Regions from separate parts of the Pseudomonas sp. 3296 genome, predicted to be linked through region 1. Evidence: predicted binding sites of a transcription regulator. Region 1 holds the regulator's gene; each other region holds the start of a gene.
What was found. Region 1 encodes sigma-54, which starts transcription at its own class of promoters, with help from an activator protein. Its sites were predicted from a motif close to ANTGGCATNNANNTTGCTNT; they were not measured.
Positions count from the first base shown of each region.

Region 2: the regulator sigma-54 is predicted to act here: its motif matches at 3,087-3,106, upstream of J2X66_RS04310 (flagellar basal body rod protein FlgF).
Region 3: the regulator sigma-54 is predicted to act here: its motif matches at 2,265-2,284, upstream of glnA (glutamate--ammonia ligase).

Region 1 is NZ_JAVDUY010000003.1:508,966-517,101, forward strand. Features, by position in the region: gene mlaE (lipid asymmetry maintenance ABC transporter permease subunit MlaE) at 1-358, opposite strand, end outside; gene J2X66_RS10670 (ATP-binding cassette domain-containing protein) at 358-1,167, opposite strand; gene J2X66_RS10675 (KpsF/GutQ family sugar-phosphate isomerase) at 1,445-2,419, shown strand; gene J2X66_RS10680 (HAD family hydrolase) at 2,419-2,943, shown strand; gene lptC (LPS export ABC transporter periplasmic protein LptC) at 2,951-3,523, shown strand; gene lptA (lipopolysaccharide transport periplasmic protein LptA) at 3,510-4,058, shown strand; gene lptB (LPS export ABC transporter ATP-binding protein) at 4,058-4,783, shown strand; gene J2X66_RS10700 (RNA polymerase factor sigma-54) at 4,967-6,460, shown strand; gene hpf (ribosome hibernation-promoting factor, HPF/YfiA family) at 6,535-6,843, shown strand; gene ptsN (PTS IIA-like nitrogen regulatory protein PtsN) at 6,856-7,320, shown strand; gene rapZ (RNase adapter RapZ) at 7,323-8,136, shown strand, end outside.
Region 2 is NZ_JAVDUY010000001.1:900,198-908,333, forward strand. Features, by position in the region: gene J2X66_RS04295 (flagellar basal body P-ring protein FlgI) at 1-685, opposite strand, end outside; gene flgH (flagellar basal body L-ring protein FlgH) at 713-1,408, opposite strand; gene flgG (flagellar basal-body rod protein FlgG) at 1,461-2,246, opposite strand; gene J2X66_RS04310 (flagellar basal body rod protein FlgF) at 2,292-3,032, opposite strand; gene J2X66_RS04315 (cytochrome c3 family protein) at 3,245-3,841, opposite strand; gene J2X66_RS04320 (nitrate reductase cytochrome c-type subunit) at 3,851-4,342, opposite strand; gene napA (nitrate reductase catalytic subunit NapA) at 4,354-6,858, opposite strand; gene J2X66_RS04330 (chaperone NapD) at 6,849-7,115, opposite strand; gene J2X66_RS04335 (periplasmic nitrate reductase, NapE protein) at 7,155-7,322, opposite strand; gene J2X66_RS04340 (sigma-54-dependent transcriptional regulator) at 7,498-8,136, opposite strand, start outside.
Region 3 is NZ_JAVDUY010000006.1:147,259-155,394, reverse strand. Features, by position in the region: gene typA (translational GTPase TypA) at 1-456, opposite strand, end outside; gene thiI (tRNA uracil 4-sulfurtransferase ThiI) at 596-2,050, opposite strand; gene glnA (glutamate--ammonia ligase) at 2,381-3,787, shown strand; gene J2X66_RS17500 (cupin domain-containing protein) at 3,968-4,390, shown strand; gene J2X66_RS17495 (DUF4124 domain-containing protein) at 4,417-4,926, shown strand; gene J2X66_RS17490 (DUF4124 domain-containing protein) at 4,923-5,543, shown strand; gene glnL (nitrogen regulation protein NR(II)) at 5,774-6,859, shown strand; gene ntrC (nitrogen regulation protein NR(I)) at 6,856-8,136, shown strand, end outside.

The DNA.
Region 1 (8,136 bases):
GCGCCGAACCGGCGCGCCCGGCAAACAGCAACGCCGTCACCACCGGCCCCAGTTCTCGCAGCAGCGTCAGCGCAACCATCTGCCCGACCGCCTGTTCCGAGCCGTAGCTGGACAGGATGTTGAAGCCTTGCAGCGCCAGCACCATGCCGATGAACACGCCGGAGACGACAATGATAACCAGGGACATCACGCCCACTGAGTGCAATTGCTTGACCAGCAGACCAAAGCCGCCGCCAATGCCACCGCGACCGAGCAAGGCATGAAACAGGAAGATCGTCGAACGACCGAACACCGCCAGCACATCGATGGCGGCGTGGCCAAACCGGCGCACGCGCTCTATTAATGAAATCTTGCGCATCAACGCTTCCCCAGAAGATCTGCGCGGTAATCCGTCGCTGGAAAGTGGTATGCGACCGGGCCGTCGGGTTCGCCGGTCATGAATTGACGGATCCGCGGTTCCTGCGAGTTCATCAGTTCCTCGGGAGTCCCTTGCCCCAACACCTGGCCTTCGCCGACAACATAGATGTAGTCGGCGATGCTGGCGGTTTCGGCCAGATCGTGGGAGACCACGATGCTAGTGATGCCCAGCGCATCGTTGAGCAGGCGGATCAGGCGCACCAGTACGCCCATGGCGATGGGGTCCTGGCCGACAAAGGGCTCGTCGTACATGAGGATCTGCGGATCGAGGGCAATCGCCCGGGCCAGCGCAACACGACGCTTCATGCCGCCGGACAACTCGTCAGGCATCAGGTCGATGGCGCCACGCAAGCCCACGGCCTGCAATTTGAGCAGGACGATGTCGCGGATCATTTCTTCCGGCAGCTCGGTATGAACGCGCAGCGGAAAGGCGACGTTCTCGAACACATCGAGGTCGGTAAACAGGGCGCCACTCTGGAACAGCACGCCCATGTGTTTGCGCGCATCGAACAGATCACTGCGCGACAACTTGGGCAGGTTCTGGCCGTTGACCCAGACTTCGCCCTTGGTGGGACGCAATTGTGCGCCCATCAATCGCAACAGCGTGGTTTTGCCACACCCGGAAGGCCCCATGATGCCGGTGACCTTGCCGCGCGGGATACGGATATCGACGTTATTGAAAATGCTGCGCGTACCGCGCTTGAAGGTCAGTCCCTTCAGCTCGACCGCGTAGGCGTTATCGGCACTCATCTAAACTCCTTGCGATGCAGCCTCTCACTCGGACGCCTGGCTCTCTGACGAAAGCACATACCTCCCCGGGCAGGCCGAACTGGCGGCGAACTATATCACTGCAAAGGCCTGCCCCCCAAGGCCCAAGCCCGACCATGTTCAGTAACAAGACAGGCAAAAAGCCTCGTTTAGAGGGGATTCGGTTACAGGGAATGACAAAGCGTGACGAACTAGCGTGAGGGTTTTGATCATTACCGCTATAATCGCCGCCTTTTCATCAGGCTATACGATTTCTGACATGAGCCAATCCAGCGACCTGATTCAATCAGCACAACGCACCATCCGCCTCGAACTGGAAGCCGTAGAAGGCTTGCTGCCCCACATCGACGCTGATTTCGTACGCGCTTGCGAGATGATTCTGGCCAGCAAAGGCCGCGTGGTGGTAGTCGGCATGGGTAAATCCGGGCACATCGGCAACAAGATCGCCGCCACCCTGGCCAGCACCGGCACCACGGCTTTTTTCGTGCACCCGGCCGAAGCCAGCCACGGCGACATGGGCATGATCACGCGGGACGACATCATCCTGGCCCTGTCGAACTCCGGTTCCACCAACGAAATCGTCACCCTGTTGCCCCTGATCAAGCGTCTCGGCATTCAGTTGATCAGCGTGACCGGCAACCCGGAATCACCGCTGGCCAAGGCTGCCGAGGTCAATCTCAACGTTCACGTCGAACACGAGGCCTGCCCGCTGAACCTGGCACCCACCTCCTCTACCACTGCCGCCTTGGTCATGGGCGACGCCCTGGCCGTTGCGTTGCTGGAAGCGCGCGGTTTTACCGCTGAAGACTTCGCCTTTTCCCACCCCGGTGGTGCGCTGGGCCGGCGTCTGCTGCTGAAAGTGGAAAACGTCATGCACGCCGGGCAAGAGCTGCCACAGGTTCACCGCGGCACTTTGCTCAAGGACGCGCTGATGGAAATGACCCGCAAGGGTCTGGGCATGACCGTCATTCTGGAAGCCGACGGCAAGCTGGCCGGGATCTTCACTGACGGCGATCTGCGCCGCACACTGGATCGCAGCATCGACATCCACAGCGCCACCATTGACCAGGTCATGACCGCACACGGCAAGACCGCCCGCGCCGAAATGCTCGCCGCCGAGGCCCTGAAAATCATGGAAGACCACAAAATCAACGCGCTGGTCGTGGTCGACAGCGAAGACCGCCCGGTCGGCGCCTTGAACATGCACGACTTGCTGCGCGCAGGAGTAATGTAATGAGTTCGGACCTGCTGCAACGCGGCAAACAGATCAAACTCGCCGTGTTTGACGTCGACGGCGTGCTGACTGACGGACGCCTGTACTTCCTCGAAGACGGCAGTGAGTTCAAGACGTTCAACACCCTCGACGGTCAAGGCATCAAGATGTTGATGGCGGCAGGCGTACAGACGGCTATCATCAGCGGCCGCAAGACCCCGGTGGTCGAACGACGAGCAAAAAACCTCGGCATCCCGCACCTTTATCAAGGTCGCGAGGACAAACTGGTGGTGCTGGACGAACTTCTGGCCCAACTCAACCTAAGCTATGAACAAGTGGCCTACCTCGGTGACGACCTGCCGGACCTGCCGGTGATTCGCCGCGTCGGCCTGGGCATGGCGGTAGCCAACGCTGCCAGCTTCGTGCGTGAAAACGCCCATGGCATTACCGTCGCCCGTGGTGGCGAGGGTGCCGCTCGCGAATTCTGCGAATTGATCCTGCGCGCCCAGGGCCGCCTCGATGCGGCCAACGCCGCGTACCTGTGAGCCCATTATGCTGAGCAAAAAGTTTCGTAACATCCTGTTGTTCAGTTGCATCGCGGCGCTGTTCGCTGCAGTCGGCTACTGGAACATCAGCCCGGAACGCTTTCTCGACAAGACAGTTGCCCCTGTCGACGAAAGCGCGATCGACTATTACGCACTCAACGCCCACAGCGTGCAGTACCTGCCGGACGGCAAATTGCAGTACGAAATGACGTCCGACAAGGTCGAACACCTGAAAGCGTCCGAGGTCACACTGCTGACCAACCCCGACCTGAACATGTTCCGCGGCACCCAGTTTCCCTGGCACGTCCAGAGCGAACACGGGGAAGTCAACCCAGACGGCACCCAGGTCGAGCTGATCGACTCGGTACGCATTACCCGTTTCGACGAAAAAAACCGCAGGACCCTGATTACCACCACCCGTATGACTGTGTTCCCGCAGCAGCAATATGCGCAGACCGACCAACCCGTTAGAATCGACGGCGCTGGCGGTGTATCGACAGGCAACGGAATGAAAGCGTACTTGAAAGAAAGCAGGATACACCTGCTATCTAACGTAAGAGGACAGTATGAGGCTCGTTAAAACCCTCCCTATTTTGCTCAGTCTGGGCGCAGCACTGGGAAGCGTGAGCGCCTGGGCTCTGCCGAACGATCAAGAGCAGCCAATCCGCATTCAGGCCGACGATGCCCAACTGGACGATAAGAATGGCGTTGCCACCTATAAAGGTGACGTGATCATCACCCAGGGTTCGATGATCGTTAAGGGCAACACCGTGACCATCACTCGTACGCCGGCTGGCGACATCGACGTGGTGACTTCGGTGGGCAATCTCGCCTACTTCGAGCAACTGCAGACCGCTGGCGACACCAAGCCTGTCCAGGGTTGGGGTGTGACTATCCAGTACCACGCCGCGCAAAACCGCGTCGTGCTGATCGACAAGGCAAAAGTTGTCGACAAGGACAACAACACCACCCAGGGCGAGAAAATCGTCTACGACACAGTCAAGAAGCTTGCGAGCGCTGGCCGTGCGACAGGCAACAAGGTCACCGAGGCGCGTCCACGCATCGACATGGTGATCCAGCCGAAGAAGAAAACCGACGAGCAGAAGGCCCAGTAATGGCAACTCTGAAAGCTCAGCATCTGGCCAAGAGCTACAAGAGCCGCCAGGTCGTGCGCGACGTCAGCCTGTCGATCGACAGCGGTCAAATCGTCGGCCTGCTGGGTCCCAACGGCGCCGGCAAGACCACTTGCTTCTACATGATTGTCGGCCTGGTGCAGGCCGATCAGGGCCGTGTGCTGATCGATGATCTGGACGTCAGCCACCAGCCGATGCACGGTCGCGCAAAGGCTGGTATCGGTTATCTGCCGCAAGAAGCGTCGATCTTCCGCAAACTCTCGGTGGCCGACAACATCATGGCAATCCTCGAGACCCGCAAGGAACTCGACAAGGCCGGGCGTCGCAAAGAGCTGGAAAGCCTGCTGCAGGAATTTCACATCAGCCACATCCGCGACAACCTCGGCATGAGCCTGTCGGGTGGTGAACGCCGCCGCGTGGAAATCGCTCGCGCACTGGCCACCAATCCGAAATTCATCCTGCTCGACGAACCTTTCGCCGGCGTGGACCCGATTTCGGTCGGCGACATCAAGCAGATCATCTACCACCTCAAGGCCAAAGGCATTGGCGTGCTGATCACTGACCACAACGTCCGTGAAACCCTGGATATCTGCGAAACAGCCTACATCGTCAACGATGGCCAGCTGATTGCCGAAGGCGACTCCGCCACTATCCTGGCCAACGACCTGGTTAAAGAAGTTTATCTGGGCCATGAGTTCCGCCTGTAAGCGTTGAGGTGTCTGGCTAGCCGACTGAGCGCTTACGACGATAAAAATCAACAGGTTTTTATTGTTACAGCGCTCTAGGCAAACACTTCAGTTTCAGGCATATAATTTGCTTATGTTTGGCGCTCCGGCGCCCTGTAGTGGATGGCGCATGTGCGCCGGCGAATAAGGTGTTAAGCCCCTGCCATGAAACCATCGCTAGTCTTGAGAATGGGCCAGCAGCTGACGATGACACCGCAGCTGCAACAGGCCATCCGCCTGCTCCAATTGTCGACCCTGGACCTGCAACAGGAAATCCAGGAGGCCCTGGAGTCCAATCCGATGCTCGAACGCCAGGAAGAAGGCGACGACTTCGACAACGCCGACCCCTTGGCCGACAAAGCCGAACAGCAACCCAATGCCGATGTTTCGGAACCCTCCTACCAGGAAACCGCCCCGACGGTGGACAACCTCGAGGAAGGTGACTGGAACGAGCGCATCCCCAACGAACTGCCCGTCGACACAGCCTGGGAAGACGTCTACCAGACCAGCGCCAGCAGCCTGCCGAGCAACGATGACGACGAATGGGACTTCACCACTCGCACTTCGGCTGGCGAGAGCCTGCAAAGCCACCTGCTCTGGCAACTGAACCTGGCACCGATGTCCGACACCGATCGCCTGATCGCCGTGACCCTGATCGACTGCATCAACAATCAGGGTTACCTGGATGAAACCCTCGAGGAGATCCTCGAAGCTTTCGACCCGGAACTGGACATCGAACTGGACGAAATCGAAGCCGTCCTGCACCGCATCCAGCAATTCGAACCGGCCGGCATCGGCGCGCGCAACCTGGGCGAATGCCTGCTGCTGCAATTGCGCCAATTGTCCGCCAAGACGCCTTGGCTGGCCGAAGCCAAGCGCCTGGTCAGCGACTACATCGATTTGCTCGGCAGTCGCGACTACAGCCAACTGATGCGCCGCATGAAGCTCAAGGAAGATGAACTGCGTCAGGTCATCGAACTGGTCCAGAGCCTCAACCCGCGCCCCGGCTCGCAGATCGAATCCAGCGAAGCCGAGTACGTCGTTCCAGACGTGATCGTGCGCAAGGACAACGAACGCTGGCTGGTGGAACTTAACCAGGAGTCGGTGCCAAGGCTGCGGGTCAACGCCCAGTACGCTGGGTTTGTCCGTCGCGCCGACACCAGCGCTGACAACACCTTCATGCGCAATCAATTGCAAGAGGCCCGCTGGTTCATCAAGAGCCTGCAAAGCCGCAATGAAACCCTGATGAAAGTCGCCACCCAGATCGTCGAACATCAACGCGGCTTCCTGGAGTACGGCGACGAAGCCATGAAGCCGCTGGTCCTGCATGACATCGCTGAAGCGGTAGGCATGCACGAGTCGACGATTTCACGGGTGACCACGCAAAAATTCATGCATACCCCACGGGGCATATATGAGCTGAAATACTTTTTCTCCAGTCACGTCAGCACCTCCGAAGGCGGCGAATGCTCCTCCACGGCGATCCGCGCGATCATCAAAAAACTGGTTGCCGCGGAAAATCAGAAAAAGCCGTTGAGTGACAGCAAGATCGCTGGTTTACTGGAGGCACAAGGCATTCAGGTGGCTCGCCGCACCGTCGCCAAGTACCGCGAATCCTTAGGGATCGCGCCTTCGAGCGAACGCAAGCGGTTGATGTAGAGCCACGCCACAGCGTTCCAGTGGTAGATCATCTGATCTACCGCTTTATGCACTGGCAACGAAGGAGAAGCTGTATGCAAGTCAACATCAGTGGACACCAACTGGAAGTGACCGAACCCCTGCGCATCTACATCGGCGAAAAACTCGAACGATTAGAGCGGCATTTCGACAAGATCACCAACGTGCAGGTCACGATGACGGTCGAGAAGCTGAAGCAGAAAATCGAAGCCACCCTGCATATTCCCGGCAATGAAGTGGTCGCCAACGCGGAACATACCGATATGTACGCGGCGATCGACGCATTGACCGACAAGCTGGATAAACAACTCAAAAAGCATAAGGAAAAGACCCAGAGCCTCCTCCAGGGCGCGACCGGTCGTTAACATCCCCAACCCATGATCCGACTTGAAAACATCCTGACCCCCGGCCGTTCCCTCGTGAACGTGCCGGGCGGCAGTAAAAAGAAAGCACTCGAACAAATTGCCAACCTGATTGCCCGGGAAGTGCCGGATCTGGAGATGCAAGATGTCTTCGAGGCTTTGATTGCCCGTGAAAAACTCGGCTCGACCGGTTTTGGTAACGGCATCGCCATCCCCCACTGCCGCCTCAAAGGTTGCGAATCGCCCATCAGCGCCTTGATGCACCTAGACGCCCCAATCGATTTCGACGCCATCGACGGCGCTCCGGTTGACCTGCTGTTTGTACTGCTGGTCCCGCAAGCGGCTACCGATGCGCACCTTGAACTGCTCCGCCAGATCGCCAGCATGCTCGATCGCAAGGAGGTGCGGGAAAAACTGCGTAGTGCTCAGAGCAACGAAGCCTTGTATAAGGTTGTTCTGGAAGAGCAAAACGGTCACTAATCATGCGCTTGATCATCGTCAGTGGCCGTTCCGGCTCAGGTAAAAGTACCGTACTCGATGTTCTCGAGGACAACGGCTACTACTGCATCGACAACCTGCCCGCCGGCTTGCTGCCGGAACTGGCCGAACGCGCACTGATTCATACCGAACTGGCACAGCCGCTGGTCGCCGTGTCCATCGATGCACGTAACCTGCCGAGCCACCTGTCACGCTTTCCCGAACTGCTCGAAGAAGTCCGTAGCCGGCATATCAAGTGCGATGTGCTGTACCTGGACGCCGACGAAGAAACCTTGCTCAAACGCTTTTCCGAAACCCGCCGTCGTCACCCGCTGAGCACCCCTAACCGTTCGTTGGCCGAGGCGATCGAGGACGAAAGCAATCTGCTGGGTCCGATCGTCGATCTGGCCGACCTCAAGATCAACACCACGAATCTGAACCTGTACCAGCTGCGCGACACCATCAAGCTGCGCCTGCTGAACCAGCCGGAAGCCGGTACTGCCTTTCTGGTCGAGTCGTTCGGATTCAAGCGTGGCATGCCGGTAGACGCGGACCTGGTGTTCGACGTGCGTTGCCTGCCCAACCCTTACTGGAAGCCGGAGCTGCGTGCGCAGTCGGGGCTCGATCAACCGGTGGCCGAGTACCTCGCCGCTCAACCGGATGTCGAAGAAATGTTCCAGGACATATCGTCGTATCTGCTCAAGTGGCTGCCGCGCTTTGCCGCCAGCAACCGTGCTTATGTCACCATTGCCATTGGCTGCACCGGCGGGCATCACCGCTCCGTCTACCTGACCGAACGTCTGGGCCAGGTTTTGCAAC
Region 2 (8,136 bases), on a different contig from region 1:
GGCTCGGATCAAGCGGTGCGCTGACGCGAATCGAACCGCCGTCAATGGCCTGGGCAACGCCAGGACCGAGCATATTGTTGATCTTGTCGACGATGCGCTTGGCGGTGGTGAAGTCCGAACGGTTGAGGTTCAGCGTCAGGCTGTTGCCCTGGTTGAAACCGCTCGGCACCGAACGCTCGACCGACGCACCGCCAGGGATACGACCGGCCGACGGAACGTTGACGGTGATCTTCGAACCGTCACGACCTTCGGCATCAAAACCACCCACCACCAGGTTGCCCTGAGCGACGGCGTAGACGTTGCCATCGATACCTTTGAGCGGGGTCAACAGCAAGGTGCCGCCGCGCAGGCTCTTGGAGTTACCGATGGAGGACACGGTGATATCGACCTGCTGACCCGGCTTGGCAAACGCCGGCAAATCGGCACTGATCGAGACCGCTGCGACGTTCTTCAACTGCACGTTGCCCGAACCCGGCGGCACCTTGATGCCGAACTGCGAGAGCATGTTATTGAAGGTCTGCAGGGTGAAAGGCGTCTGCGTCGTCTGGTCACCGGTGCCGTTAAGCCCGACCACCAGGCCGTAGCCGATCAATTGGTTGGAACGCACGCCGGAAATACTGGCGATATCCTTCAGCCGCTCGGCCTGCGCGTTGAACGCGGCAGACAGCATCAGGGCGGCCACCATGAGGTGTTTAAGATTCAAACTGGCCACCTAGAAAGGGAACAGCGGGCTGAGGAAGAAACGGTCGAACCAGCCTGGCTGACTCGCATCGGCAAACGAACCGGTGCCCGAGTAGGTGATGCGTGCATCGGCGACGCGGGTCGAGGACACGGTGTTATCGGTGGCGATGTCATCGGCGCGCACCAGGCCGGCAATCCGCACCAGCTCATCGCCGGTGTTGAGGGTCATCCACTTCTCGCCGCGTACGGCGATGATGCCGTTGGGCAGCACATCCGCGACAGTGACGGTGATCGAGCCGGTCAGGGTGTTGCCCTGCGCGGCCTTGCTGTCGCCCTTGGTCGCGCGGTCGCCTTCATAGCTGGCGCTCAGGTTCAGGTCGCCACTGCCAAACGGGTTGTTGGTGTTGGGCGAGGAGCCGAACAACGAGGTCAGGCCGATGCCTGTCTTGCTGTTCTTGTCGATTTGCGAGTTGGCGTTTTTGCTCGCCTGGGTCTTCTCGTTCAGGGTAATGGTGATGATGTCACCGATCCGGAACGCCTTGCGGTCGCTGTAGAGGTTCTGTTCAAAACCGGCCTGATAAATCGAGCCATTGTTCGCGGCGGCCGGCAACGGCGTGCGCGGCAACACCGGCGCGTAATACGGGTCATTGGGCTTGGGCGTCGTTGGGACGCAGCCGGCGAGCACAACAGCCCCACTCAGTGCCAGAACAGATACAAAGCGATTCATGACCCTACCTCACGGTGTTGCAGGCGACCTCATGGTCGCCTCATAGACTTGATTACAGATTCTGCGTTACGAACGAGAGCATCTGGTCGGCGGTGGAGATCACCTTGGAGTTCATTTCGTAGGCGCGCTGAGTGGTGATCATGTTGACCATCTCTTCAACGGTGCTGACGTTGGACGTTTCCAGGGTGTTCTGCAGCGTGGTGCCGAAACCGTTCAGGCCCGGGGTACCGACTTGCGGTGCGCCGGAAGCAGCGGTTTCCAGGAACAGGTTGTTGCCCACGGCCTGCAGACCGGCCGGGTTGATGAAGTCGGCTGTTTGCAGGTTGCCGATCACCTGGTTGGCCGGGTTACCCGGTACGGTGATGGACACGGTGCCGTCGCGACCGACCGTGAAGGTCTGCGCGTCGTTCGGAATCACAATGGCCGGCTCCAGGGCGAAGCCGCTGGCATTCACGATCTGTCCGTTGGAGTCGAGGTGGAAGGTACCGTCACGGGTGTAGGACGTGGTGCCGTCCGGCTGCAGGATCTGGAAGAAACCGCGACCGTCGACCGCCAGGTCAAGCGGCTGTTCGGTGGTTTGCAGGCTGCCGGCGGTGAAGTTTTTCTGGGTGCCGACGATGCGCACACCAGTACCCACTTGCAGACCCGACGGCAATTCGCTGTCCTGGGTCGACTGGGCGCCTGGCTGGCGCTTGATCTGATAGAGCAAGTCCTGGAACTCGGCGCGGTCACGTTTGAACCCCGTGGTCGACACGTTGGCCAGGTTGTTGGAAATAGTGGTCAGGTTGGTGTCCTGGGCGGACAGACCTGTTTTGGCAACCCATAGAGCCGGAAGCATTCGATTCTCCTCGTGCGCCTGTTTTACGGCGCGACGTTCTGATAATTAGCTGATCTGCAAGACCCGAGCCATGGCCTGGTCATCGTCTTTGGCGGTGTTCATCATTTTGATGTGCAGCTCGAACTGCTTCGACAAAGCCAACACCGAAGTCATTTCTTCCACGGCGTTGACGTTGCTCGACTCAAGGAACCCGGACACCAGTTTGACGCCGGCGTCGGCTTGCGCCGGCTTGCCGTCCTTGGTGTGGATCGAACCATCCAGGCCTTTGGTCATGTTCTTCAGGTCAGGGTTGACCAGTTTGATGCGGTCGACTTCAGCCATCACACGCGGGCCTTCGCCCATCGCACGGATGCTGATGGTGCCGTCTTCGCCGACTTCGATTTGCTGCTCGGGCGGCACGGCGATCGGACCGCCATTGCCCATCACCGGCATGCCGTTGCCGGCGCGCAGTACGCCGAGGGCGTCCACGTTCAGGCTGCCGGTGCGCACATAGCTTTCAGCGCCATCAGGCGTCTGCACAGCGATCCAGCCGCTGCCTTGAACCGCGACATCGAGGTCACGACCGGTTTCAACCAGCGAACCAGGGGAGAAGTCGGTGGCCGGGCGTTCGGTCATCGCAAACGCACGCGCCGGAAAGCTGTCACCAAACACCGGCATCGAACGGGCCTGTTCCAGGTCCTTCTGAAAACCGTTGGTGGAGATGTTTGCCAGGTTGTTGGCATGAGCCTTCTGCGCCAGTGCATTCTGGCTGGCGCCGGTCATTGCCACATAAAGGTACTTGTCCACACTCTTTCCTCTGCATGCCGGACGTTTGCCGCCCACCGCTGTACTGATGAGCGATAAGCAATTTGCAGACCAACTTTTTTCTGGCGACGCCGGGCCCGGCAAACAAAGGACTTGAGGGGATTCAGAGGGGAATGGGGGATTGGGTCAAAGTCGAAAAACCGGCGCGGATATGCCGCCAGGCGGCAACGGAGTGAAAGCCTGGGCTGATTCGACTACCAGCCTTTGACCCCGCTCATGTCGGGTAACTTATGGGCGATGCCCTTGTGACAGTCGATACAGGTCGCCTGGCCGGTAGCCAGCGACGTGGAGTGCATATTGGCGGCGCGCTTGCCTTGACGGGTGAAGTCCATGAATTCGAAGTTATGGCAATTGCGGCACTCTCGGGAGTCGTTTGCCTTGAGCCGCCCCCACTCGTGCTCGGCCAGTTCACGCCGCATATCGAGAAACTTGTCCCGGGTATCGATCGTGCCAAACACCTTTCCCCACACTTCTTTGGACGCCTGCATCTTGCGGGCAATCTTGTGCGTCCACTCATGGGGGACGTGACAGTCCGGGCAGGTGGCGCGTACGCCGGAGCGATTGGTGTAGTGAATGGTGTCCTGCAACTCGACAAAAACGTTATCGCGCATTTCATGACAGGAAATGCAGAATTTCTCGGTGTTGGTCGCTTCCAGCGCAGTGTTGAACCCTCCCCAGAAAATCACCCCGGCGATAAACCCGCCGAGCGTCAGAAAGCCCAGGCTGTAATGAACACTGGGCCGACGCAAAACCCTCCAATAGTCTCTGAACAGGGCGAGCAAGGATTTCATGGCCTCTCCTTATCGTTTCTGCTGGCCGTTGATTTCGTCTTGCAGCACCTGGTCAATGTTCTTGAAGCTGTTGTTCACCAGTGGCTTAACGTCTGTTTGTGGCACATGACACTGATTGCAGAAATACCGGCGCGGCGAAACCGCGGCCAGCGCCTGACCGTCACGGTCCATGTAGTGGGTGATGCTGATCATTGGCGCCTGGGTACGTGCGCTGTTGGCTCGACTGTGACAGGACAGACACTTATTACTGTTCTTGTCGATGTGATACCCCGCAATGCTGTGGGGAATGGTGGGTGGCTGTTCGGGATAATTGCGCTCACGCTTGAGGTCCTTGTTCTCTTCATCAGCAATCGGCGGCGCCGGCAACTCCTGGGTCAGCGTCCCTCCGATTCGCCGACCATCCGGCGCAGGCGCATCCAGCGGGTAACCGGGCTCTGCCGGGAATGCCGCTGACATCCATAGCAGCAGCGCGGCAAGCAAGGACAGCGAACGACGCTTCATCTGAGCTCTCCTTATGCCGTCTTGATCAACTCAATCCTGATCGCGCATTTTTTGTAATCAGTTTGTTTGGAGATAGGGTCCGTCGCATCAAGCGTGACTTTGTTGATGAGCCGGTTGGCATCGAAGAACGGTACAAACACCAAGCCTTGCGGCGGTTTGTTGCGTCCTCGGGTTTCAATGCGCGCACGCATCTCACCTCGTCGGCTGATCAGCTTCACTTCGCTGCCGCGACGGGCATTCAAGGCCTTGGCATCGGCCGGATGCATGTAGACCAACGCGTCGGGGACGGCCTTATAGAGTTCCTCGACCCGCTGAGTCATCGTGCCGGTGTGCCAATGTTCAAGCACCCGACCGGTACTCAACCAGAATGGAAATTCCGCGTCGGGGGATTCCGCCGGTGGCTCGTAGGGAAGCGCGAAGATGATGGCCTTCTTGTCGGGATAGCCATAAAACTGCACACCACTGCCCTTCTCAACGTAAGGGTCATACCCTTCCCGGAAACGCCAGCGTGTTTCCTTGCCCTCCACGACGGGCCATCGCAACCCGCGCTCGGTGTGGTAACGATCAAACGGGGCGAGGTCATGACCGTGACCACGTCCGAATTGGGCATATTCTTCGAACAGCCCTTTTTGCAGGTAAAAACCAAAATCCCGGGCCTCATCGTTTTGATAGCCCGCCTCCATCTGTTCAAGCGGGAACTGATCGACCTGGCCGTTCTTGAACAACACCTCGTACAGGGTCTTGCCCTTGTACTCCGGTGAGGCGGACAACAACTGCGCAGACCACACCTCGTCCGTTTTGAAGCGCTTGGAAAACTCGACCAACTGCCAGAGATCCGATTTGGCGTCGCCCGGCGCCGAGACCAACTGATGCCAGAACTGTGTACGGCGCTCAGCATTGCCGTAGGCGCCCTCTTTCTCCACCCACATGGCGGTGGGCAGAATCAGATCGGCCGCCTGGGCAGAGACAGTGGGGTAAACATCCGAAACCACCACAAAATTCTCGGGGTTGCGCCAACCCGGCAACACTTCCTGCATGATGTTGGGGCCGGCCTGCATGTTGTTGCTGGCCATCGTCCAATACACATTGAGCACGCCATCCTTGAGCATGCGGCTCTGCTGCACGGCGTGGAAACCGACCTTCTCATTGACGGTGCCCGGAGGCACTTTCCAGATTTGCTCTGCCTTGGCGCGATGTGCCGGGTTGGTGACCACCAGGTCGGCAGGCAAGCGATGGGAGAATGTTCCCACTTCGCGTGCCGTCCCGCAGGCTGAGGGTTGGCCCGTCAGGGAGAAAGGGCTGTTGCCCGGCTCACTGATTTTTCCGGTCAGCAGGTGGATGTTGTAAATCAGGTTATTGGCCCATACGCCGCGCGTGTGCTGGTTAAAACCCATGGTCCAGAATGAAACCACCTTGCGCTTGGGGTCGGCATACAACTCGGCCAACGCCTTGAGGCGCTCGGCTGGCACGCCGGTTTCCTTGGCGGTACGTTCAAGGGTGTAGGGTTTTACGAAAGCGGCGTACTGCTCAAAGTCGATATCGCTCCAGGTGTTCGCCTTGGCGGCATTGCGGGCCTTCATCTCCAGCGGGTTATCGGGACGCAAGCCATAGCCGATGTCATCCGTCCCTTTGGCGAAGCGGGTGTATTTGCTGACAAAGTCTTTGTTGACCGAGCCACTTTCGATGATGTGGTTGGCAATGTAGTTGAGGATAAACAGGTCCGTCTGGGGCTTGAACACCATGGGGATGTCGGCTAACTCAAAACTGCGATGCTCGAAAGTCGACAGCACCGCAACCTTGACGCTGGGCTGGCTTAACCGGCGATCTGCGACCCGACTCCAAAGAATCGGATGCATCTCCGCCATGTTTGAACCCCACAGCACAAACGCATCAGTAACCTCAATATCGTCATAACACCCCATCGGCTCATCGATACCGAACGTACGCATAAACCCCATGACCGCAGAGGCCATGCAATGACGCGCATTAGGATCAATGTTATTGGAGCGAAATCCCGCCTTCATCAACTTGTTGGCCGCGTACCCTTCCCAAATGGTCCACTGACCGGAACCGAACATGGCGACAGACTCGGAACCCTTGTTTTTTATCGCCTCCTTAAACTTTAACTCCATGACATCAAACGCCTGGCTCCAGGACACCGGCTGAAACTCGCCCTGTTTGTCATAGTGCCCGTTAGTCATGCGCAAAAGCGGCTGAGTCAGTCGATCAACGCCATACATGATCTTCGACAAGAAGTAACCCTTGACGCAGTTCAGCCCGCGATTGACCTCGGCTTTCACATCACCGTGAGTCGCGACCACTCGATTGTCCTTGGTCGCCACCATGACGCTGCACCCGGTACCGCAGAAGCGGCAAGGGGCTTTATTCCAGTCCATGGAGACGAGGTCTTCTTCAGTGATCAGGTTGCTGGCAGACGTAAATACCGGGAGCCCCGCCGCCGCCGCGGCAATCCCGGCCGCCTGGGCTTTGACAAACTCGCGCCGAGTCATTGGCATGTACTTTCTCCCGTCACATCGAGAATCTCGTGATAAACGAGGGCTGCATTGAGTACTCCAGGCAAGCCGTTGATCTGATCGATTCGCTTGGAAATTTCGCTTTCTTCTTCCATTTCCAGCACAACCACCAGCTTGCCGGCGGGGCTTTCCTGATGCAGTTCAACGCCTGTGAGTAAACGCAAGTTGGCTTTCACCGCCTCGAACAACTCAGGACGGGCCAGTACCACGAGACTGGCAATATGGAGCGTTTCTGCCATGACCTGTACTCCTCTTCTGATGCTGAAGATGGACCGCGATCAATGAGGTGAACCAGGAGGGCCGAGCAGCATTTGCAGAAACCAGACAAAAAATCCGTACCCCCCCACTATCGCCACCGAGAGCAATGGAAAGAGGACAACAATCAGGAAAAAGAACAGGCGAGTTTCTTTGCGGACTTGCTGGGTAATGTCATCCGTTGATGGCATGGTTATCGCTCCTGCCAAACTTTGAAATGAGCCTAGATCGCTTGTCTGGCAAATTCCATGATTCAGATCAACGGCATGACGGTAGCGCTTCAAGTGGCATCTCGAAGCGCCAGGGAATGGCTAACAACAACGCATTATTCGTGATTATTAGTTTGGCGCTGGATGAAATGAACGCTCACGGTTTACCAATTTCATAGTCACGCAACTTATTGGCAATGGTGGTGTGAGAGACCCCCAGGCGCTTACCTAACAGCCGACTACTGGCATGCTCGGAATACAGCCGCTCCAACACCGCTTTCTCAAACCGTCCGACGATCTCGTCAAGCCCTCCTTCCAGTGAGAAATCGCCAAGCGGCTGACGCACACCGTAGTCCGGCAGACGAATATGTTCGGCCTTGACCGTCCCGCCTTCGCACAACGAAACCGCCTGGAACAACACATTTTCCAATTGCCGGACATTGCCCGGCCAATGGTAATGACTGAGCCGCTCCATCGCCGCCGGCGCCAGCTTCGGCAGCGGGCAACCGATCTGCCGGCTGGCCTGATCGAGGAAGTGCTCCACCAACGGCGTCAACCCATCGAGGCATTCACGCAGCGGCGGAATGTGCAGCGAGAGCACGTTCAAGCGGTGATACAAATCCTGGCGAAACTCGCCCCGCGCGCACAGTTCGGACAGATCCACCTGGGTGGCGCAGATCACCCGCACATCCAGATACACCTCTTCATCACTGCCGACACGACGGAAGCAACCGTCCTGCAAAAAGCGCAGCAACTTCACCTGCAAGCGCGGGCTCATTTCGCCCACGCCATCGAG
Region 3 (8,136 bases), on a different contig from region 1:
ACCGAGGTTGTCGAACAGGTCGAAGATCTGGTCCAGAACCCAGTCCGGACGCGCGCCTGGACGGTCAACCTTGTTGATGACCACGATTGGACGCAGGCCGGCTTCGAAAGCCTTCTTGGTCACGAAACGGGTTTGCGGCATAGGGCCGTCTTGAGCGTCAACCAGCAGAAGAACGGAGTCAACCATCGACATTACGCGTTCAACTTCGCCGCCGAAGTCGGCGTGGCCCGGGGTGTCCACGATGTTGATGTGGTAGCCGTTCCAGTTGATGGCGGTGTTTTTCGCCAGAATGGTAATACCGCGCTCTTTCTCCTGGTCGTTGGAGTCCATCACGCGCTCGTCGTTGAGCTCGTTGCGCTCCAGGGTGCCGGATTGACGCAAGAGTTTGTCTACCAGGGTGGTTTTACCATGGTCAACGTGAGCAATGATGGCGATGTTGCGTAGATTTTCGATCACTTGTGTATCTCGATCAGAGGATTCGGTGTGCTGACAAGTCTTGGCAGCGATTAACAGTAGAGTCAGGCCTTGCCGTTACAGCTTGACGGCAGAGTCGGGGGGCCGGTGACGCAGGCCACAGGCATACAGCCCCGGGCTCTTAGCTCGGTCGATAAACGCGCACATTGGCATGCCCCTCACTGAGCAAATGGTGGGCATGCAGGCGACTCATCACGCCTTTGTCGCAATACAGCAGGTACTGGCGAGTAGGGTCCAGTTCCTTGAAACGAGCGTTCAATGCATAGAAGGGCATCGCTTGTACCTCGATACCAGCCAGGGCCAGCGGATCATCTTCAGCGGCATCCGGGTGACGGATGTCGATGATGATTTGCCCCGCCAGCGCTTCGCTGACTTCTTCAATCTGCAAGTCCTGGCCCAATTCGTCGATTACGCGATCGATCGGGACCAGTTTGGCGTTCTCGAGCGCACGCTCAAGGACCGCCATGTCGAATTCTTTCTCTTCATGCTCCACGCGCGGACGCTTGGCGTGGGTCTTTGGGTTCACCGAGATGACCCCGCAGTATTCCGGCATGTGCTTGGCGAAGTCGGCAGTCCCGATTTCGTTGGCCAGGTCGATGATGTCCTGCTTGTGACTGGCGATCAGCGGACGCAAGACCAGCTTGTCAGTCACGCAGTCGATCACGGACAGGTTCGGCAACGTCTGGCTCGACACCTGGGAAATCGCTTCACCGGTGACCAGCGCTTCAATGTCCAGCCGATCAGCAATACGGGAAGCAGCGCGCAACATCATACGCTTCAAAACTACACCCATATGACTGTTATCGACTTTCCCGAGAATTTCTCCCAGAACTTCCTCGAACGGCACACTGACAAATAACACGCGTTGGGAGCTTCCGTACTTCTTCCAGATGAAGTGCGCGACTTCCATGACGCCCAGTTCATGGGCCCTTCCGCCCAGATTGAAGAAGCAGAAATGGCTCATCAGGCCACGACGCATGATCTGGTACGCCGCCACGGTGGAGTCAAAGCCACCGGACATCAGCACAAGCGTCTGTTCCAGTGCACCCAGCGGATAACCGCCGATGCTGTTGTGCTGGCCGTGAATCACAAACAACCGTTTGTCGCGAATTTCGATGCGAACTTCGATTTCCGGCTCTTTCAGCGAGATTCCGGCGGCGCCGCACTGACGACGCAGTTGGCTGCCGACGTATTTTTCGACATCCATCGAACTGAATTCGTGCTTGCCGGCACGCTTGCAGCGCACCGAGAAGATCTTGCCGGCCAGGGACTCTCCGAAGTGCTGCTTGCACTTGGCGACGATGTCGTCGAAATCGCCCAACGGGTATTCATCGACCTGCAGGAAATGCGCGATGCCCGGCATGCAGCTCAGGCGCTCGGTCATCTCCTTCAGGGCTTTGGGCTCGCTGACGCGGGTTTCCAGCTCGAGATTGTCCCACACACCGTTCACCACCACGGCCGGGTCCAGGTCGCGGAGCACGGTGCGGATGTTTTTAGCCAATTGGCGGATGAAACGCATCCGTACCGGGCGGCTCTTGATGGTGATCTCGGGGAAGACTTTTACGATTAGTTTCATGAAAACAGCGCGCGCTGGGCCAGCCGAAAAAGGGGGGCGCGGATTATAGCGGAAATTGCTCAAGGTTTAACCAGTTAATGTGCAGAAGGTTTTGTGCGCACCAAAACAGGTCATTTGCTGGAATTAACGCTACATTACGGGGCGCTATTTCCAGCACTGCTCCGCTTTGTACCTTTATAAGCGTGAATTTGGGGCAAAAAACCCATGGTGGGGCACTGGCATGCAATTTGCTCCCTTGTGAGGCAGGTTGCCTTGGCAGAGTATTCGCGCCGGCATCACCCACATTCTAAGGGCATCCACTACTAAGCCCGAAGCCACCCGGAGGACACTATGTCGAAGTCGGTTCAACTCATCAAAGATCATGACGTCAAGTGGATTGATCTGCGCTTCACGGACACCAAAGGCACTCAGCACCACGTGACCATGCCGGCTCGCGACGCGCTGGATGACGCTTTCTTCGAAGAAGGCAAAATGTTCGACGGCTCCTCCATTGCTGGCTGGAAAGGCATCGAAGCCTCCGACATGATCCTGATGCCGGACGACAGCACTGCCGTACTCGACCCGTTCACCGAAGAGCCGACCCTGATCCTGGTTTGCGACGTGATCGAGCCTTCGACCATGCAAGGCTACGACCGCGACCCACGTGCGATCGCCAAGCGTGCCGAGGAATACCTGAAGTCGACCGGTATCGGTGACACCGTATTTGTGGGTCCAGAGCCTGAGTTCTTCATCTTCGACGAAGTGAAGTTCAAGTCCGACATCTCCGGCTCGATGTTCAAAATCTTCTCCGAACAAGGTTCGTGGATGTCCGACCAGGACGTGGAAGGCGGCAACCGTGGCCACCGTCCTGGCGTCAAAGGCGGCTACTTCCCTGTTCCGCCATTCGACCACGACCACGAAATCCGTACCTCCATGTGCAACGCCATGGAAGAAATGGGCCTGGTCATCGAAGTTCACCACCACGAAGTGGCGACTGCTGGCCAGAACGAAATCGGCGTGAAGTTCAACACGCTGGTGGCCAAGGCTGACGAAGTTCAAACCCTGAAGTACTGCGTACACAACGTTGCTGATGCATACGGCCGCACCGCGACCTTCATGCCTAAGCCTCTGTACGGCGACAACGGTTCGGGTATGCACGTTCACCTGTCCATCGCCAAAGATGGCAAGAACACCTTCGCTGGCGAAGGCTATGCCGGCCTGTCCGACACCGCCCTGTACTTCATCGGCGGTATCATCAAGCACGGTAAGGCACTGAACGGCTTCACCAACCCGTCGACCAACTCCTACAAGCGTCTGGTCCCAGGTTTCGAAGCACCGGTAATGTTGGCCTACTCGGCTCGCAACCGTTCCGCCTCGATCCGTATTCCTTACGTGTCCAGCCCTCGCGCTCGCCGTATCGAAGCCCGCTTCCCGGATCCAGCAGCCAACCCATACCTGGGCTTCGCTGCACTGTTGATGGCTGGCCTGGACGGCATCCAGAACAAGATCCACCCTGGCGATGCTGCTGACAAAAACCTGTACGACTTGCCGCCTGAAGAGGCGAAAGAGATCCCACAAGTTTGCGGCAGCCTGAAAGAAGCCCTGGAAGAGCTGGACAAAGGTCGTGCGTTCCTGACCAAAGGCGGCGTGTTCTCCGACGACTTCATCGACGCTTACATCGCTCTGAAAAGCGAAGAAGAAATCAAGGTCCGCACCTTCGTACACCCACTGGAATATGAGCTGTACTACAGCTGCTGATCCGGTAGCGCTGCGGCACGCAGCGTGACAAAAAAGGCCTCCTTCGGGAGGCCTTTTTTTGTTGGGGCAGTTTCCCACAATGAAATCCGCCATCTCCTCGGGTGCACGCAGCATAGTCCGGCATCAACCACCCTTAATGACTCGTAGCCTGTCCTCTGCTCGAACTCAAAGGATGGATCGATGAATACCGTTACGCTAAAGACATCAGTGGTCGCTCTCTTCGCCCTCGCCCTTCAAAGCTGCACCACAACCACCACCCCCACACAAATCGAACGAGAAGTCCTGCTCAAAAGCAGCCGATCGTGGGACGACACACCTTACGTTCGCTACCCGGGTGCGGCACCCGAGCTGACAGTGCTCAGACTCAAGATACCAGCCAACACCCAACTGCCTTGGCACACCCATGCCATGCCAAATACGGGCTATGTCCTCTCCGGCGAGCTGATGATCGAGAACAAGGACAACGGCCAGACCAGACGCGTCAAACAAGGTGAAGCCGTGGCGGAAATGGTCGATATCGCCCATCGCGGGGTCACCGGTGATGAACCGGTAGAGTTGATTGTGTTCTATGCTGGCAGCGAGGGTATTCCACTGTCGGAGTAAATCCTTGCTGCTCACAGGGAGTCTGAATGCAGCCACTCTTAATGCTTTTGCTGCTGTCCTTCGTTTTTCCCGTGATGGCCCAAATCTACAAATACACCGACGCCGACGGCAACACCGCCTACAGCAATCAACCGCCCGATGGCGTCACGGCCCAACCGGTAGAACTGCCGCCTCTCAATAATATTGAGCGCCAGCCTCTTTCCGCACCGCCTACCGACACCGTTAACAATCAGCAGCCACACAGCGCCTATGAGGTACTGCAACTGACCGGCCTGCCCACCGAAGAGGCCCTGCGTGCCAACAATGGCACTTTCACCGTCAGCGTCCTGATCAAACCGCGCCTGAAAGCGCCGCACTTGCTGAGATTGCTGCTGGATGGACAACCGTATGGACAATCAAGCAATGTGCCGATCCTGCAACTGGTGAACATCGACCGCGGCGAGCACAGCCTGGCGGTACAGGTGGTTGATGGCGAGGATGCCCTTCAGCAAAGTCCGACCGTGACGTTCACCGTGCAACGTGTGCATAAACCATGAGGCTTTCGCTGCTGATCGCCTGTTTGATCACGCTCCCGGTGTCAGCCGAGGTCTTCACATATGTCGATGCCCAGGGCAATCGCGCATTCACCGACCAGCCGCAACACGGCAACGCCAAACGCGTGCCGCTGGCGACCAGCAATCGCATGGCTGCCCAGCCCGCCACTGTGAAACCGCTGATTGCCGCGAACCCGCCCGAAGAGCAGCCGCTGTTTCATTACGACTTGCTGCGCATACTGGTGCCGGAGCCGGACGCAACAATCCGCAGCAACGCCGGCGAAATTATCGTCAGCGTCACCAATGAACCCGGCCTGCAACCGGGTCATCGCTACCGCCTGCTACTCGACGGCCAACCCACCGCCGAACCTGGCCTGAGTCCTGTATTTCCCCTGACCAATATCGATCGCGGCAGCCACAACCTGTCGGTGGAAATCGTCGACGAACAAGGCCGTACGGTCGAACGTACCGCCAATCAGCCCTTCCATATGCTGCGCACGTCACTCGCGCAACAACGCCGGGTCAAACCCTGCACCCTCGTCGACTACGGCCAACGACCGGAATGCCCCCTCGAAGACAAACCGAAAGAAGAAAAAAACCCCTTCTTGCGTTTGTTCTAACGTCGTTCAGCTTTGCGCACTATATTGGTGCGATAGGTTGCACCGTACCCACATCGCAACCCATTTTGGTTCGAAAGTACCCGAGAAAGCTGGCAGAACGCCACGCAAACGAGCGTCAAACGCCCGTTTCAGGCCTTAATTGCTTCTTTTCGGAGCCTTGGTTTGGTTTTTGCATTTTCCCCGCATCAGCGCTTGTTTCTTGCGCACGCTCCGCTCCAAAAGAGGTCCTGATGACCATTAGCGACGCACTACACCGCTTGCTACTCGACAACCTGACCACCGCCACCATCCTGCTCGACGCCGAATTGCGCCTTGAGTACATGAACCCGGCGGCGGAGATGCTGCTGGCCATCAGCGGCCAGCGTAGTCATGGGCAGTTCATCAGCGAATTGTTCACCGAATCTACTGAAGCGCTGAATTCCCTGCGCCAGGCGGTCGAACAGGCGCACCCGTTCACCAAACGCGAAGCGATGCTCACGGCCCTCACCGGCCAGACTCTGACCGTCGATTACGCAGTCACGCCGATCTTGGCCAACGGCGCCACCATGCTGTTGCTGGAAGTCCACCCCCGTGACCGCCTGCTGCGGATCACCAAGGAAGAGGCGCAGTTGTCGAAGCAGGAAACCAGCAAGATGCTGGTGCGCGGCCTCGCTCATGAAATCAAGAATCCGCTGGGCGGGATTCGCGGCGCCGCACAATTGCTCGCCCGCGAACTGCCGGAAGAAAGCCTGCGCGATTACACCAACGTGATCATTGAAGAAGCCGACCGCCTGCGAAACCTCGTCGACCGCATGCTCGGCTCGAACAAATTGCCGTCACTGGCCATGTGCAACGTCCACGAAGTGCTGGAGCGCGTCTGCCATCTGGTGGAAGCGGAAAGCCAAGGCTGCATCACCTTGGTGCGCGATTACGACCCGAGCATTCCGGACGTGCTGATCGACCGCGAACAAATGATTCAGGCGGTGCTGAACATCGTGCGCAACGCGATGCAGGCCATCAGCAGCCAGAACGAATTGCGCCTGGGCCGCATCAGCCTGCGCACCCGTGCCATGCGCCAGTTCACCATCGGCCACGTGCGCCATCGCCTTGTGACCAAGATCGAAATCATCGACAACGGTCCGGGCATTCCTGCGGAACTTCAGGAAACCATCTTCTTTCCCATGGTCAGCGGTCGCCCGGACGGTACCGGGCTGGGCCTGGCCATTACCCAGAACATCATCAGCCAGCACCAGGGCCTGATCGAATGTGACAGCCACCCAGGCCACACCACTTTCTCGATCTTTCTGCCACTGGAACAAGGAGCCACATCGACATGAGCCGTAGTGAAACCGTGTGGATCGTCGATGACGACCGTTCTATCCGTTGGGTCCTGGAAAAAGCCTTGCAGCAGGAAGGCATGACCACGCAAAGCTTCGACAGCGCCGATGGCGTGATGAGCCGCCTAGCGCGCCAGCAACCGGACGTGATCATCTCCGACATCCGCATGCCGGGCGCCAGTGGCCTGGACCTCCTCGCACGGATTCGCGAACAACACCCACGGCTGCCAGTCATCATCATGACCGCTCACTCCGATCTGGACAGCGCTGTCGCGTCCTATCAGGGTGGCGCGTTTGAGTACCTGCCCAAGCCTTTCGATGTCGACGAAGCCGTCTCCCTGGTCAAGCGCGCTAACCAGCATGCACAGGAACAGCAAGGCCTGGAAGTCCCGGTCGCCCTGACCCGCACACCGGAAATCATCGGCGAAGCACCGGCGATGCAGGAAGTGTTTCGCGCCATCGGGCGCTTGAGCCACTCCAACATCACGGTGCTGATCAACGGCGAATCCGGGACCGGTAAAGAACTGGTGGCTCACGCCCTGCACCGCCACAGCCCACGGGCGGCCTCGCCGTTCATCGCGTTGAACATGGCGGCAATTCCAAAGGACTTGATGGAGTCCGAGTTGTTCGGCCACGAAAAAGGCGCGTTCACCGGCGCGGCCAACCTGCGTCGCGGTCGATTTGAACAGGCGGATGGCGGCACGCTGTTCCTTGATGAAATCGGCGACATGCCAGCCGACACCCAGACCCGTTTGCTACGGGTATTGGCCGACGGCGAGTTCTACCGCGTTGGTGGTCATGTGCCGGTGAAGGTCGATGTACGAATCATCGCCGCCACTCACCAGAACCTGGAAACCCTGGTGCACGCCGGGAAATTCCGTGAGGACTTGTTCCACCGCCTCAACGTAATCCGCATCCACATTCCGCGCCTGTCGGACCGTCGCGAAGACATCCCGACACTCGCCAAGCACTTCCTCAGTCGCGCCGCGCAAGAACTGGCGGTCGAGCCGAAGCTGCTGAAAAGCGAAACCGAGGAATACCTGAAGAACTTGCCGTGGGGAGGCAACGTCCGTCAGCTGGAGAACACGTGCCGCTGGATCACGGTGATGGCATCGGGTCGCGAAGTGCACATCAGCGACCTGCCGCCTGAACTGCTGAGCCTGCCACAGGATTCGGCGCCGGTGACCAACTGGGAACAAGCGCTGCGCCAATGGGCCGATCAGGCGTTGGCGCGTGGTCAGTCGAGCCTGCTGGACACCGCCGTGCCGGCTTTCGAA